DNA from 2 places in the Herbiconiux sp. VKM Ac-2851 genome. Region 2 is predicted to be linked to the other one. Evidence: predicted binding sites of a transcription regulator. Region 2 holds the regulator's gene; the other holds the start of a gene.
What was found. Region 2 encodes HspR, which represses chaperone genes until heat shock. Its sites were predicted from a motif close to AAGTTGAGTCNNNNNGACTCAACTT; they were not measured.
Positions count from the first base shown of each region.

Region 1: a site for HspR is predicted at 4,392-4,416, ahead of HQQ85_RS00405 (ATP-dependent Clp protease ATP-binding subunit). Genes of this name have one in related genera too.

Region 1 is NZ_JABMLJ010000001.1:78,016-84,194, forward strand. Features, by position in the region: gene HQQ85_RS00395 (hypothetical protein) at 1-57, opposite strand, end outside; gene HQQ85_RS00400 (cell wall-binding repeat-containing protein) at 257-1,573, opposite strand; gene HQQ85_RS00405 (ATP-dependent Clp protease ATP-binding subunit) at 1,714-4,374, opposite strand; gene HQQ85_RS00410 (hypothetical protein) at 4,536-4,754, shown strand; gene HQQ85_RS00415 (EAL domain-containing protein) at 4,764-5,990, opposite strand; gene HQQ85_RS00420 (cell wall-binding repeat-containing protein) at 6,111-6,179, shown strand, end outside.
Region 2 is NZ_JABMLJ010000002.1:465,078-471,256, reverse strand. Features, by position in the region: gene mptB (polyprenol phosphomannose-dependent alpha 1,6 mannosyltransferase MptB) at 1-1,416, shown strand, start outside; gene HQQ85_RS08915 (class I SAM-dependent methyltransferase) at 1,388-2,635, opposite strand; gene HQQ85_RS08910 (hypothetical protein) at 2,645-3,178, opposite strand; gene HQQ85_RS08905 (heat shock protein transcriptional repressor HspR) at 3,289-3,720, opposite strand; gene HQQ85_RS08900 (DnaJ C-terminal domain-containing protein) at 3,815-4,804, opposite strand; gene HQQ85_RS08895 (nucleotide exchange factor GrpE) at 4,797-5,396, opposite strand; gene dnaK (molecular chaperone DnaK) at 5,400-6,179, opposite strand, start outside.

The DNA.
Region 1 (6,179 bases), on a different contig from region 2:
GTCGAGGGCTCGCGCCTCGCCCATGATCCGGTCGGGGTCGAGGTGCAGCATGCTCATGCGCAGATCCTAGGGTCGAGGGACCTTCGCTGCGGGGAGGTGGACGGTGCGTCTGCGGCGTCGATTCGAAGGTCCGATGGTGGGGGCGGTGCCCGGGAGGTGCCCGCCCGGGAGGGATTGTCGGAGTGGTCGTCGGAGTCGTGCTGTGACCCGGGTGCGGCCGGCGCGGGGGAAGCGCCGGCCGCACTGCGGCCGGTCGTCAGCCCAGGTGCGCCTGCAGCGCCGTGTAGGTCGCCGCCGAGATGGCCTGCTCGCCGCCGAGGACGACGATGCGCGTCGGGTTCAGGCGGTCGAGCTCGGTCGCCGTGGCGGCCGGGAGGCCGTCTCGGGTGACGAGCAGCACCGGAGCGTGGCGGGCGATGGCCGCCGCCGAGCCCGAGAGCGCGTCGGGGAACTTCTCGCCCGAGGCGACGTACACCGTGTGGGTGTCGGTCGTCGAGAACGCGTCGGCCGAGACGGCCGAGGCCACCACGAAGCGGTCGGCGCCGCCGATGCGCGTGACGGGCTTGATCGCCTCGAGCGCCGTCTTCGTCGCGTCGGAGACCGCGTTCGGGCCACCGAGCAGCACGATCTTGGCCGGGTTCAGGCGGCGCAGCTCCGCGGCGACGTCGGTCGGGACACCGTCGTGCCGTACCAGCAGCACCGGACCGCCCTTGACTCCGGCGGCAGCCGACCCCGCGAGGGCGTCGGGGAAGTCCTCGCCCGAGGCCACGTAGGCGACCGGACGGTCGGCCCCGAAGGCCTCCTTCGAGATCGCGGCCGACACCACGAAGCGGTCGGCTCCGCCGATGCGCTCGACGACATCGCTGTAGGTGCCGAGCGCCGTCTCGACCGTCTTGGTGATGGCCTGCTCACCGCCCACGACGACGATGCGCTGGGGCTTCAGCCGGCGCAGCTCGGCGTCGACCTCGGTCGAGATCGCGTTCTTCCGCACCAGCAGCACGGGGCCGCCGTCGGCGCCCGCCGCGGCCGACGCCGACAGTGCGTCGGGGAAGGTCTCACCCGAGGCGATGTAGGCCGTGCCCACCTCGGGCTCGAAGGTCTTCTGCGAGACGGCGGCCGACACGGCGAAGCGGTCGGCGCCCCCGATGCGCTCCATCGTCGCGTCGACGGTGAGCGTCACCGTCACCTCGGCCGACAGGCACGGCAGCGTGTCGGCGATCTTGATGCAGTACGTGAAGCTGTCGACCCCGAGGTAGCCGGCGGCCGGCAGGTAGCTGAAGCTCCCGTCGAGCTCGACGTCGAGCGTGCCGTGTGCGGGGTCGGTGGCCGGGGCGGCGAAGACGCCGGCCCCGAGGTTGAGGTCGTTGGCGAGCAGGCCCTGCGCGGCCGCGACGCGGAACGTCACGCCCGAGCCCACGGTGTAGCTGTCGGCCGTCGCCGTCGGCGGCACGTCGTCGGCGTGCGCCGCGGTCGGCACGAGCACGGCGCCCGCCGCCACGGCCAGAATGCCCAGCGCCGAAGCGGCGCGACGCGCCCGCCGCCTGCCGGCCCGGTTCGTTGTCGAGATCGTCATGATCACCCTCCTGAGTGTGAGTTTTACTCAGAACAGTGTGACATATCCTCGTGAACCCGTCAGCCCCTGTGGAGAACCGGGAACGACGATGGGCCGGGAACCGAAGTCCCCGGCCCATCGCCGGTCAGATCAGACTGCCCTTACGCCGCGAACGCGAACCCCGCGTCCGAGGAGGACGACGCAGCCGCAGCAGGCGCGGAAGGCCGAACCGCGAGCGCCCCGTCCACCGCATCCACGGTCACCGAACCGCCGTCGTTCAGCGACCCGTCCACGAGCAGCTCCGCGATCGCGTCGTCGACCTTCCGCTGGATCAGCCGACGCAGCGGCCGGGCGCCGTACTCGGGCTCGTACCCGTTGGTCGCGAGCCACGCGACCGCCGCCGGCGTCACCGTCAGCGCGATCGAGAGGTTCGCCAGCCGAGCCCGGGTGGACTCCAGCAGCAGCGACACGATCTGCTCCAGCTGAGCCTTCTCGAGCTTGCGGAACAGCACGATCTCGTCGATCCGGTTGAGGAACTCCGGCCGCATCGCCTCACGCAGCTTGCCCATCACGCGGTCGCGCAGCGCCTTGTCCGAGCCGAAGCCGTTCCCGGCGGCCCCGTCCGGGGATGCCGCCACGAACCCCATGGCCCCCGACCGCGAGGCCAGGAACTCCGACCCCAGGTTCGAGGTCATGATCACCACGGTGTTCCGGAAGTCCACGGTGCGCCCCTGACCGTCGGTCAGCCGCCCGTCGTCCAGTACCTGCAGCAGCAGGTTGAACACGTCGGGGTGGGCCTTCTCGATCTCGTCGAACAGCACCACCGAGTACGGGTTCCGGCGCACGCGCTCGGTTAGCTGACCGGCCTCGTCGTAGCCCACGTATCCGGGAGGGGCACCGACGAGGCGCGACACGGTGTGCCGCTCGCCGAACTCCGACATGTCGAAGCGCAGCATCGCATCGGGCGAGCCGAACAGCGACGACGCGAGCGTCTTCGCCAGCTCGGTCTTGCCGACGCCGGTCGGGCCGAGGAAGAGGAACGAGCCGATCGGCCGGTTCGCGTCGCCCATGCCCGTGCGGTTGCGGCGCACGGCCTTGGCGACCACGGTCACGGCGTCGTCCTGTCCGATCACGTGCTCGTGCAGCTCGCCCTCGAGGGCGGCCAGCCGGGCCCGGTCGACGTCACCGAGACGCGAGATCGGGATGCCCGTCGCGCGCGAGATCACCGCGGCGATCTCCGCCTCGTCGACCACCGCATCCGACTCGACGCCGCGCGCAGCGGCGAAGGAGGCCTGCTCGGCCGCCACCCGCCGGTTCACCGACGAGGCCTCGGCCAGCTGGTGCTGGACGTCCTCGATCTCATCGCGGATCCGCGACGCCTCCTCGTAGTGCTCGAGCGACACCGCCGAGTTCTTGGCGGCCTCGAGCGCGGCCAGGTCGGCCATCAGCGCACCGGTGTCGACCACCGACGCCACCTTGCCGAGCGACAGCCTGAGCCGCGCGCCGGCCTGGTCGATCAGGTCGATCGCCTTGTCGGGCAGGAAGCGGTCGCTGACGTAGCGGGCCGAGAGCTCCACCGCGGCCGAGAGGGCCGCGTCGGTGTACGAGACACCGTGGTGCTCCTCGTACGCGGGCCGCAGTCCGTGCAGGATCTGCACGGCATCGGCCTGGGAGGGCTCGCCGACCGTCACGGGCGAGAAGCGGCGCTCCAGCGCCGGGTCCTTCTCGATCGCGCGGTACTCCTTGAGCGTGGTGGCGCCCAGCAGGTGCAGGTCGCCCCGGGCCAGACGCGGCTTCAGGATGTTCCCGGCGTCCATCCCGCCCTCACCGGAGCCACCCGCGCCGACCACGGTGTGCAGCTCGTCGATGAAGACGATCAGCTCGTCCTTGTGGGCCGAGATCTCGTCCATCAGGGAGGTCAGGCGCTCCTCGAAGTCGCCACGGAACTTGGTTCCGGCGAGCATCGCGGGCAGGTCGAGCGAGACCACGCGCTTGTCGCGCAGCTGCTCGGGCACGCCGCCGTCGACGATCGCCTGGGCGATGCCGTCGACGATCGCGGTCTTGCCGACGCCGGCCTCACCCACGAGAACCGGGTTGTTCTTGGTGCGGCGCGAGAGGATCTCGATGGTCTGCTCGATCTCGTCGAGCCGTCCGATCACGGGGTCGAGCGAACCCTCGCGGGCGAGCTCGGTCAGGTCGGTGCCGAACTTGTCCAGGGTCGGGGTCTCGGATGCGCGGCTCTCGCCGTCCGCCCCAGCCTCACCGCGAGCATCCGTCGCCGCGGCACCCGTGGCACCGAGGTTCTGACGCATGCCCTCCTGGAGGGCGTCGGGGGTGACACCCGCCTGGGCCAGCACCTGACCGGCGGGGGAGTCCTGGTTGATCACGAGCGCGAAGAAGAGGTGCTCGGGGTCGATGTAGGTCGAGCCGGACGCGCGGGCCACCTGGTAGGCGTGGAACAGCGCGCGCTGGGCCGACTGGGTGAGCGCGGGCGCGGTCACGCGATCGGTGCTCGCGGCGGGAAGGCGGAGCTCGGCGGCGCGGGCGATCGCCGCGGGGTCGGCTCCGACGTTGCGGATGGCTTCGGCCGCGGGCTGCTGCGGCGCGATCGTGCGCAGGATGTGCAGCGCGTCGAGCTCGCGGTGGCCGTGCTCGACGGCGTAGCTGCCGGCTTCGGACAGCAGCTCCTGCGTGCGGCGGCTGATCAGCTTGCTGAGGTCGATGGAGCGACCGGCGCGCGCGGCGCGCTCGCCCTCGAGGTAACGGGCGAGGAATTCGTCGAACGATCCGGCGCCCTCATTGGGGGTGAAGTTCTCGGGCACGAAACCTCCTGGTTTGAAACTTGAGTGCCTTACGCTCAAGTTCAACGCTGGAGGGCCCCGCTTATTCCCGAGGGTGGCCATCGGCTTCGTGACGGGCTCGGATCCGCTTTAATGGCGGCGAGGAGACCGCCGAGGGGGCGGTTCCGTGAAGGGGGACCACCATGACCAACACCGACGGCCTGCAGACCATGCCCGTGGCGACGAAGCGGAGCATCGCCGTGACGCTGATCGTGCTCGGCATCGTGTTCCTCGCCGGCGGCATCGCCTGGGACCTCAACGGCGGGCCGGCCTTCATCCACACCTTCACCTGGGTCGGCGGCGCGATCTTCGCCTGGGGCGTCGTCACCCTCGTCAGCACCCGGCGCTCGGCGCTGAAGTAGCTGCAGCCCTCAGCCGCGCCCGCTCGTCAGCAGCGCCCGCGCGGCACGGGTGACGAGTTCCCGGTCGGTCGTCAGCACGAAGTCGTACTCGCTGCCCGGACGCTCGGACGGGTCGACCTCGCGCGCGGTCAGCGCGGCGGCGTGGTCGGCGGTGAGCACGATCACGTCCCACTCCGCGGCGAGCCGGTCGTCGTCGGCGATCACCCTGTTCTGCGCCGGCGCGGGGAGCCCGGCCGACTCGCCCACCGTGAACACGGTGAGGAGGCAGCCGCGGTCGACGAGCCACTCGTAGCGCGCCCGCGTCCCCGGCGTGACGTTGGCCTCGCGCTGGAAGGTCGCGAGCAGCACCGCGGTGTCACCGCCCGCCGAGGCCCGCTCCTCGAGGAAGCGGCTGACCTGCAGCAGCAGTCCCCGCTCGGCGCGACGCGGCTCGATGGCGGTGGCGACCAGCTCGAAGGGGGTAGCCGAGGTGTCGACGGCGGCAGCGGCCGCCGCCGAGCGCGACACCTGCGCCCGCCACTCGTCCCGCTCCTCGCGGCTCGTCGCGACGGGGGCGGCGGCCGAGGCCGGGGCGGGGCGGCCGTAGTGCCAGCCCTGACCGAGGGTGGCGCCGAGCGCACGCGCCATCACCTCGTGCCGCTCGTTCTCGATGCCCTCGGCGAGCACCAAGGCCTCGCTCCGGCCGGCGTAGTCGGCGATGGCGGTCATGATGCGGGCCGCGTGCCGGTCGGGCCGCTGCCGGATCAGCCCCATGTCGAGCTTGATCACGTCGGGCGCGATCAGCGGCAGCAGGGCGAGGGTCGCGGGTTCGGCGCCGAGGTCGTCGACGGCGATGGCGTGCCCGAGCTCCCTCAGTCGACGGATGGCGCCGAGCAGCCGCCCGGTGTCCTGCCCGAGCGCGCGCTCGGTGATCTCGATGGTCACCGGCAGGCCGCGCCGCAGGGCAGCCGGCAGCTCGCGGCGCCAGAGCGTCGGCGGCTCCACGTTGAGGAACAGCTCGTGCGCGTCCCGGCCGCCGAACGCCCCCGCGGCGTCGACGGCGCGCTCGAGGCAGTCGGCGTCGACGCTCTCGATCCGGCCGCTCGCGTAGGCGTCGGAGAAGGCCACGTCGGGCGTCACGACTCCGTCGCCGTCGGCGAACCGCGACAGCGCCTCGTGGGCGACGACCCGGCCCGACGAGATCTCGACGATGGGCTGGAACGCCGTCCCGACGATGTCGATGCCCCCGGAGACCATCTCCCCAGTATGTTCACCCGCGGTGCTCACACCCAATCCGGGGACCACCATTGACGGCGCCCGTTCGCATCCGTACCTGCTCGTCCATGCCATGATTCCGGCAGGGGGTCTTCTGTCACCATGAGCATCAACACGCGCCGCGCCGCTGCGGCTGCCGCCTCGATCGCGGTCGGCCTCGGCCTGCTGGCT
Region 2 (6,179 bases):
CTGGGGCTGTCGCTGCGGCGGCGCGGAGTCAGCGACGGCAGCGACGCGAACGGCGACGGCCGCGACTCCGACGCCCACGCGGACGGCCGCCTGCGCCGCGTCGTCACCTCGATCGCCGTCTGGGCCACCCCGCTCCTGTTCGCCCTGCCGCTGTTCAGCCGCGACAGCTACGCCTACATCGGCCAGGGCCGCCTGCTCGCCTCGGGCCTCGACCCCTACGCGCACGTGATGGCCGATCTGCCGAACTGGTACGAAACCGGCGTCGACTACAAGTGGTCGACCACGGTCACGCCCTACGGCCCCGTCTTCGTCTGGCTGCAGAACATCGTGGTTCGGGCCACGGATTCGCTGCCGCTCGAGGTGACGCTCCTCGCCACCCGGCTCGTGGCCGTCGCAGGCCTCGCCCTGCTGATCCACTACGCCTGGCGCATCGCCCGCCTGCGCGGCTACGACGAGGCCGCCGTGGTCTGGGCCGTCGGTGCGAGCCCGCTGGTGCTGATGGACTTCGTCGTCTCCGCCCACAACGACGCCCTGATGATCGGGCTGATTGTGGCAGGCACGTACCACGCGCTGCAGCGGCGGCCCCTGCTCGCCGCGGTGCTCATCGGACTGGCCATCGGGGTTAAGCCGATCGCGGTGGTCGCGCTGCCGGTGATCGGCATCATCTGGGCGAGCCGCCGGGCCGACTTCGGCTGGCCCCGCCTGATCGCCTGCTGGGCCGCCGTCTCCGCCGTCGCCGTCGGCGGGGTCGTCGCGTTCGGCGTCGGCATCGGATCGGGCCTCGGCTGGGCGATCGGCCTCGGCACCCCGCTCGAACTCGGCTCGTTCTACTCGCCGTCGCGCATCCTCTCGCTCGCCGCCCGCGACCTGGCGAACGGCGCCGGCCTCGACGGGGCGCTCGCGCAGCGCGTGGTGGTCTGGGCGTTCCTGGCGGCCGGATGCGCGATCGTGGCGTTCCTCGTCACCGTGAAGCGGCGCAGCGACCCGCTCTGGCTGCTCGTCGGCAGCTTCGCCGCGATCGCCCTCTGCGCACCGCTCCTGCACCCCTGGTACGCCCTCTGGGTGCTCAGCCTGCTGGGGGTCGCGGGCATCCGCCGGCCGTGGCAGCTGCGCGTGCTCGTCTACGCCACGGCGTTCTTCGCGATGGTCGGCATCTACGGCGAGCAGCTCGACATGATCGACCGCATCCGGGCCGATCCGGGCATCCCGACCCTCTACGGCTGGGTCGGGGTGATCGGCTCGGCCGTGCTGCTGGTGATCTTCGAGCTGGCCCTGCGCCGGGCACGGCGACGGATGCCCGCCGGCACGCCCCCCGAGGTGCCGATGCTCGCGACCGTCCCGGCCCGCGCCTCGGCCACCGGCCGCGCCCGGCCCGCCGACGCCCCCGTCAGCGCTTCGTCGACACCATCACCGTGAACTTGGCGTTGCGCGCCACCTGACGTGTCTCGCCGACGGCGCGCTGCAGGGCGGCGCGGTAGGAGAGGTGGGAGTTGAAGACCGTCCACAGCTCGCCGCCCGGGGCGAGCACGCGGCCCGCCGCCTGGAACAGCTTCAGCGCGATGCCCGCGTGCACGGTCGAGCCCTGGTGGAACGGCGGGTTCAGCAGCACGAGCTCCGCACTGCCGTCGTCCAAGGTGCTGAGGGCGTCGTCGCGCACGACCTCCACGTTCTCGACGTCGTTGGCCGCCATGGTCGCGCGGGCCGACTCGACGGCCGCCGCCGACTGGTCGGTCGCGAACACGGTGAGCTCGGGGCGGGCGCGCGCGAGATAGGCGCTCAGCACCCCGGTGCCGCAGCCGAGATCGACGGCGGTGCGCGCATCCGCCCGCATCTCGCCGAGGTGCTCGAGCAGGAAGCGGGTGCCGATGTCGATCTTCGTGCCGGCGAAGGCGCCGCCGGTGGCGCAGACCCAGAGGCCGGGGGCGGGCTCGGCGTGGAACTCGCGGCGCATCGCCACGGGCTCGGCGTGCGGATGCGGCTCCGACGCCACGAGCACCCGCGACTTCTGGCGGGCGAGAGTCGCGGTGACGCGCCCGAACGAGCGCTCGAGCACCTCGTTCATCGCGGGGGTCATGTGCTTGAGGCGGCCGCCGGCGTAGACGACGACCTCGGGGTCGGCCCAGGCCGCGATCGCGTGCGCCAGCTCGTCGAGCTCGGCGAGCGAGCGGGGCAGCTGCATCAGCACCACCCGGGCGCCCGCGAGTAGCTCGGGGCCGAGGGGCAGGTTCTCGAAGCGGTCACCGAGATCGCGATCGGATGCGCGGCGCGCGTTCTCGGCGAGGGCGAGCTCCCCGGCCCGCGAGTCCTGGTGCACGCGGACGCTGCGCAGGTCGAGCACCGCCGCCGCCCCCAGCGTCAGGGCGCCGTAGGAGTCGCCGATCACGACGACCCGGCCCACGTCAGCGGTCTTCCCGTCAGCGGTCTTCCCGTCAGCGGTCTTCCCGTCAGCGGTCTTCGCGCCCGTCGCGGCGGCCTTCGTCGTCGTCGTTGCCGCAGCCTTCGCGGCCTTCGCCTCGACCTCGAGCGCGCCGAGCGCCTCGTCGAGGATCAACCGGTCGCTCGCGTCGGCGGCGAACAGGTTGTCGGCCTCGACGTCGGGATGTCGGCGGAGGGCGTCGAACGAGAACTCTGGCACGCCTCAACGTTACGGGGTGCGCCCCTCCACCCCCGAACCCTCCGTCGGCTCAATGTCGGCGAACGCCACCGCGAACAGCACGGAGATCGCCGTCGACAGCAGCACCCCTGTCGCGGAGACCAGCACCACCGCCGTCACCGCGATGTCGTCGACGTACTCGCCCGACCAGATCACGAGGGCCGAGAACATCCCGATCATCACCGCGACCCACCCGGCGACCACCGTCAGCACCGCCACGAGCACGGTCGACAGCGCGAGCGACCACGACACGACCGACCGGGCCCGCCGCAGCCCGCCCCGCCGCAGCAGCGCCGTGCCGGCGAACCACGCCCCGCTCAGCACCACGACGGCGAGCGCCAGCACGAGCCAGCCGCCGACGCTCTGCTCGGCCTCGTCCCACCCGCCGATGCTCCACCAGCTGAAGCCTGCGACCAGCACGGCGAGTGCGCACCCGTCGATGAGCCCGGCGAGCGCGGCCGCGCCCACCTGCGCCCGGTCGACAGACCGTCGCCGGCCCGTCCGCTGCGGCGAAGGAGTCGTCATCCCCCCAGCTTCGGGCCACCCGCCTCACTCGTCAATGAGTAATCGTCAGCAGAAGACGTGAGCCCAAGGTGTGTTGGTCGACAGCGAGCGAGGGTGAGAAAAGGCGCTGGTCAGAGCTCGACGTCGGGGCGCGGGGTCCATACGACGAGCTCGGTGCGGCGCTGGGTGCGGGTGCCGTGCTTGAGCGAGATGACCTCGCCCTCGACGCCGGCCGCGAAGACGCGTCGGCCGGGGCGGTTGAGGAGCTCGTCGGCGAGCGCGCCCTCGAGCTCGCGCACGCGAGCCCCGAGCTGGGCGACCTGGTTCTCGAGCTGCAGGATGCGCGCGATGCCCTCGAGGGAGACGCCCTCCGACGACAGCCGGGCGATCTCGCGCAGCTGCACGACGTCGCGCATCGAGTAGCGGCGGGACTTGCCCGCCGTGCGGGTGGGACGAACGAGCCCCAGGCGGTCGTACTGGCGCAGCGTCTGCGGGTGCATGCCCGCGAGCTCGGCCGCGACCGCGATGGCGAACAGCGGCGAGTTCTCGTCGACCCCGTCCATCTCGCCCTCCGTTCTGTTCTGAATTCCGTTTCGTGCTGAATGAGTGAAATGCGAGAAGCCCCGGCCGCTCCTGATGAGCGGCCGGGGCCGTTCGCTACTCCCGCGCCTTCTCGAGCAGCTCGACGCGCGGGTTCTCGGGCGGCTCCACCGCGTGGAACGCCTCGAGCGCCTCGCGCTGGGCCGGCGACAGGTGCGACGGCACCGCCACCTGCACCACCGCGAGCAGGTCGCCGGTGCCCTTCGAGGTCGAGACCCCGCGGCCCTTCACCCGCAGCACGCGCCCCGAGGGGGTGCCCGCCGCGACCTTGAGCTTGACGGGGGCACCGCCCAGCGTCGGCACCTCGATGGTGGCGCCGAGCGTCGCCTCGACGAACGTGACCGGCACGTTCACCCTGAGGTTCAGCCCGTCGCGCTCGAAGACCGGGTGCTTCCGCACCGAGACAGTGAGCACGATGTCGCCGGGCTCCCCGCCGTCGGGCGAGGGCTCGCCCTTGCCGCGGAGCTTGATCTTCTGCTGGTCGGACACGCCCGCCGGGATCTTCACCGTGATCGGCTTGCCATCGGCTGTCTGCAGCTTGATGGTGTCGCCCTTGACCGCGGTGACGAAGTCGATGGTCGTGCGCGCCGTGACATCGCGACCCCGGGTGGGGCCGTAGGCGCCGCCGAAGCCGGCGCGCCCGCCGCCCCGCCCGAACATGCCGCCGAGGATGTCGTCGAAACCGCCCGGAGCCTGCTGGTAGCTGTAGCTCTGCCCGCGGGCACCGCCACCGCCCTGACCGAACATGCCGCCGAAGACGTCTTCGAAGCCTCCGGCCTGGCCGCCGCCGCCCGCCGTGAAGCGAGCGCCCGAGCCCATGGCCCGGATCTGGTCGTACTCCTTGCGCTGCTCCGCGTCGGAGAGCACCGAGTAGGCCTCGCTGATCTCCTTGAACCGGGACTCGGCCGCGGCGTCGCCCTGGTTCGAGTCGGGGTGGTACTGCCGGGCCAGCTTGCGATAGGCCTTCTTCAGCTCGGCGTCGGAGATGTCTTTCGACACCCCGAGCACCTTGTAGAAGTCCTTGTCGAACCAGTCCTGGCTAGCCATTGGGCACCGCCACCACGACCTTGGCGGCGCGCAGCAGCGTTGACCCGAGGTAGTAGCCCGACTCCACCACGTCGGCGACGGTCGGAGCCGTCACGTCGTCGGTGGGCTGCTGGAAGATCGCCTCGTGGATCTGGGGGTCGAACTCCTCGCCCGCGGTCGCGAAGGGCTTGAGGCCCACGCGCTCGACGGCCGAGCGGAGCTTGCTGGCGATCGCGGTGAACGGACCGCCCTCCTCGAGGTCGCCGTGCTTCGCAGCCCGGTCGAGGTCGTCGAGGACGGGCAGCAGCACCTTCACGACGTCGCCGACGGCGCGCTCGCGATCGCTGTCGCGGTTCGCCTCGGTGCGCTTGCGGTAGTTGGCGTACTCCGCGGTCACCCGCTGCAGGTCGGCCAGCCGCTCGGCGGCCAGCTCGTCGGCCGAGCTCTGCCCCGAGAGGAACGAGAGGTCGGCGTCGGAGAGCGAGGTCTCCACATCTGGTCCTTCAGCCTGGATAGGTCCTTCTCCCTGGGGGAAGGCCGAGCCGGGGGTCTCCTCCTCGGAGGCCCCCGACTCGTCAGCAGGCTGACGACCGTTCTGGTTGTCGTCAGTCATGGATTACTTGCCCTTCGGCTCGTCTTCGTCTTCGACGACCTCGGCGTCGACCACGTCGTCGTCGTTGTTCGACGTCGACTCGGTCGGCTCCCCCTGCTCGCCGGCAGGCGCCGAGGCGTCGGCCTGTGCAGAAGCATAGATGGCCTGGCCGAGCTTCTGCTGGCTCTCGGTGAGCTTGTCGAACGCCGTCTTCACGGCCCCGTCGTCCTCACCCGCGAGCGCGGTCTTCAGGGCGTCGACATCGGCCTGCACGTCGTTCTTCACGTCGTCGGGCAGCTTGTCGGCGTTGTCCTTGATGAGCTTGTCGGTCGAGTACGCGAGCGTCTCGGCCTGGTTGCGCACCTCGGCGGCCTCGCGGCGCGCCTTGTCTTCGGCGGCGTGCTCCTCGGCCTCGCGCACCATGCGCTCGATGTCCTCCTTGGGCAGCGACGAGCCGCCCGTGATGGTCATCGACTGCTCCTTGCCGGTGCCCTTGTCCTTCGCCGAGACGTGCACGATGCCGTTCGCGTCGATGTCGAAGGTGACCTCCACCTGCGGGATGCCGCGGGGGGCCGGGGCGATGCCGGTGAGCTCGAAGGTGCCCAGGTTCTTGTTGTCGCGGGTGAACTCGCGCTCGCCCTGGAAGACCTGGATGGCGACCGACGGCTGGTTGTCGTCGGCGGTCGTGAAGGTCTCGCTGCGCTTGGTCGGGATGGCCGTGTTGCGCTCGATGAGCTTCGTCATGATGCCGCCCTTGGTCTCGATGCCGAGGGACAGCGGGGTGACATCGATGAGCAGCACGTC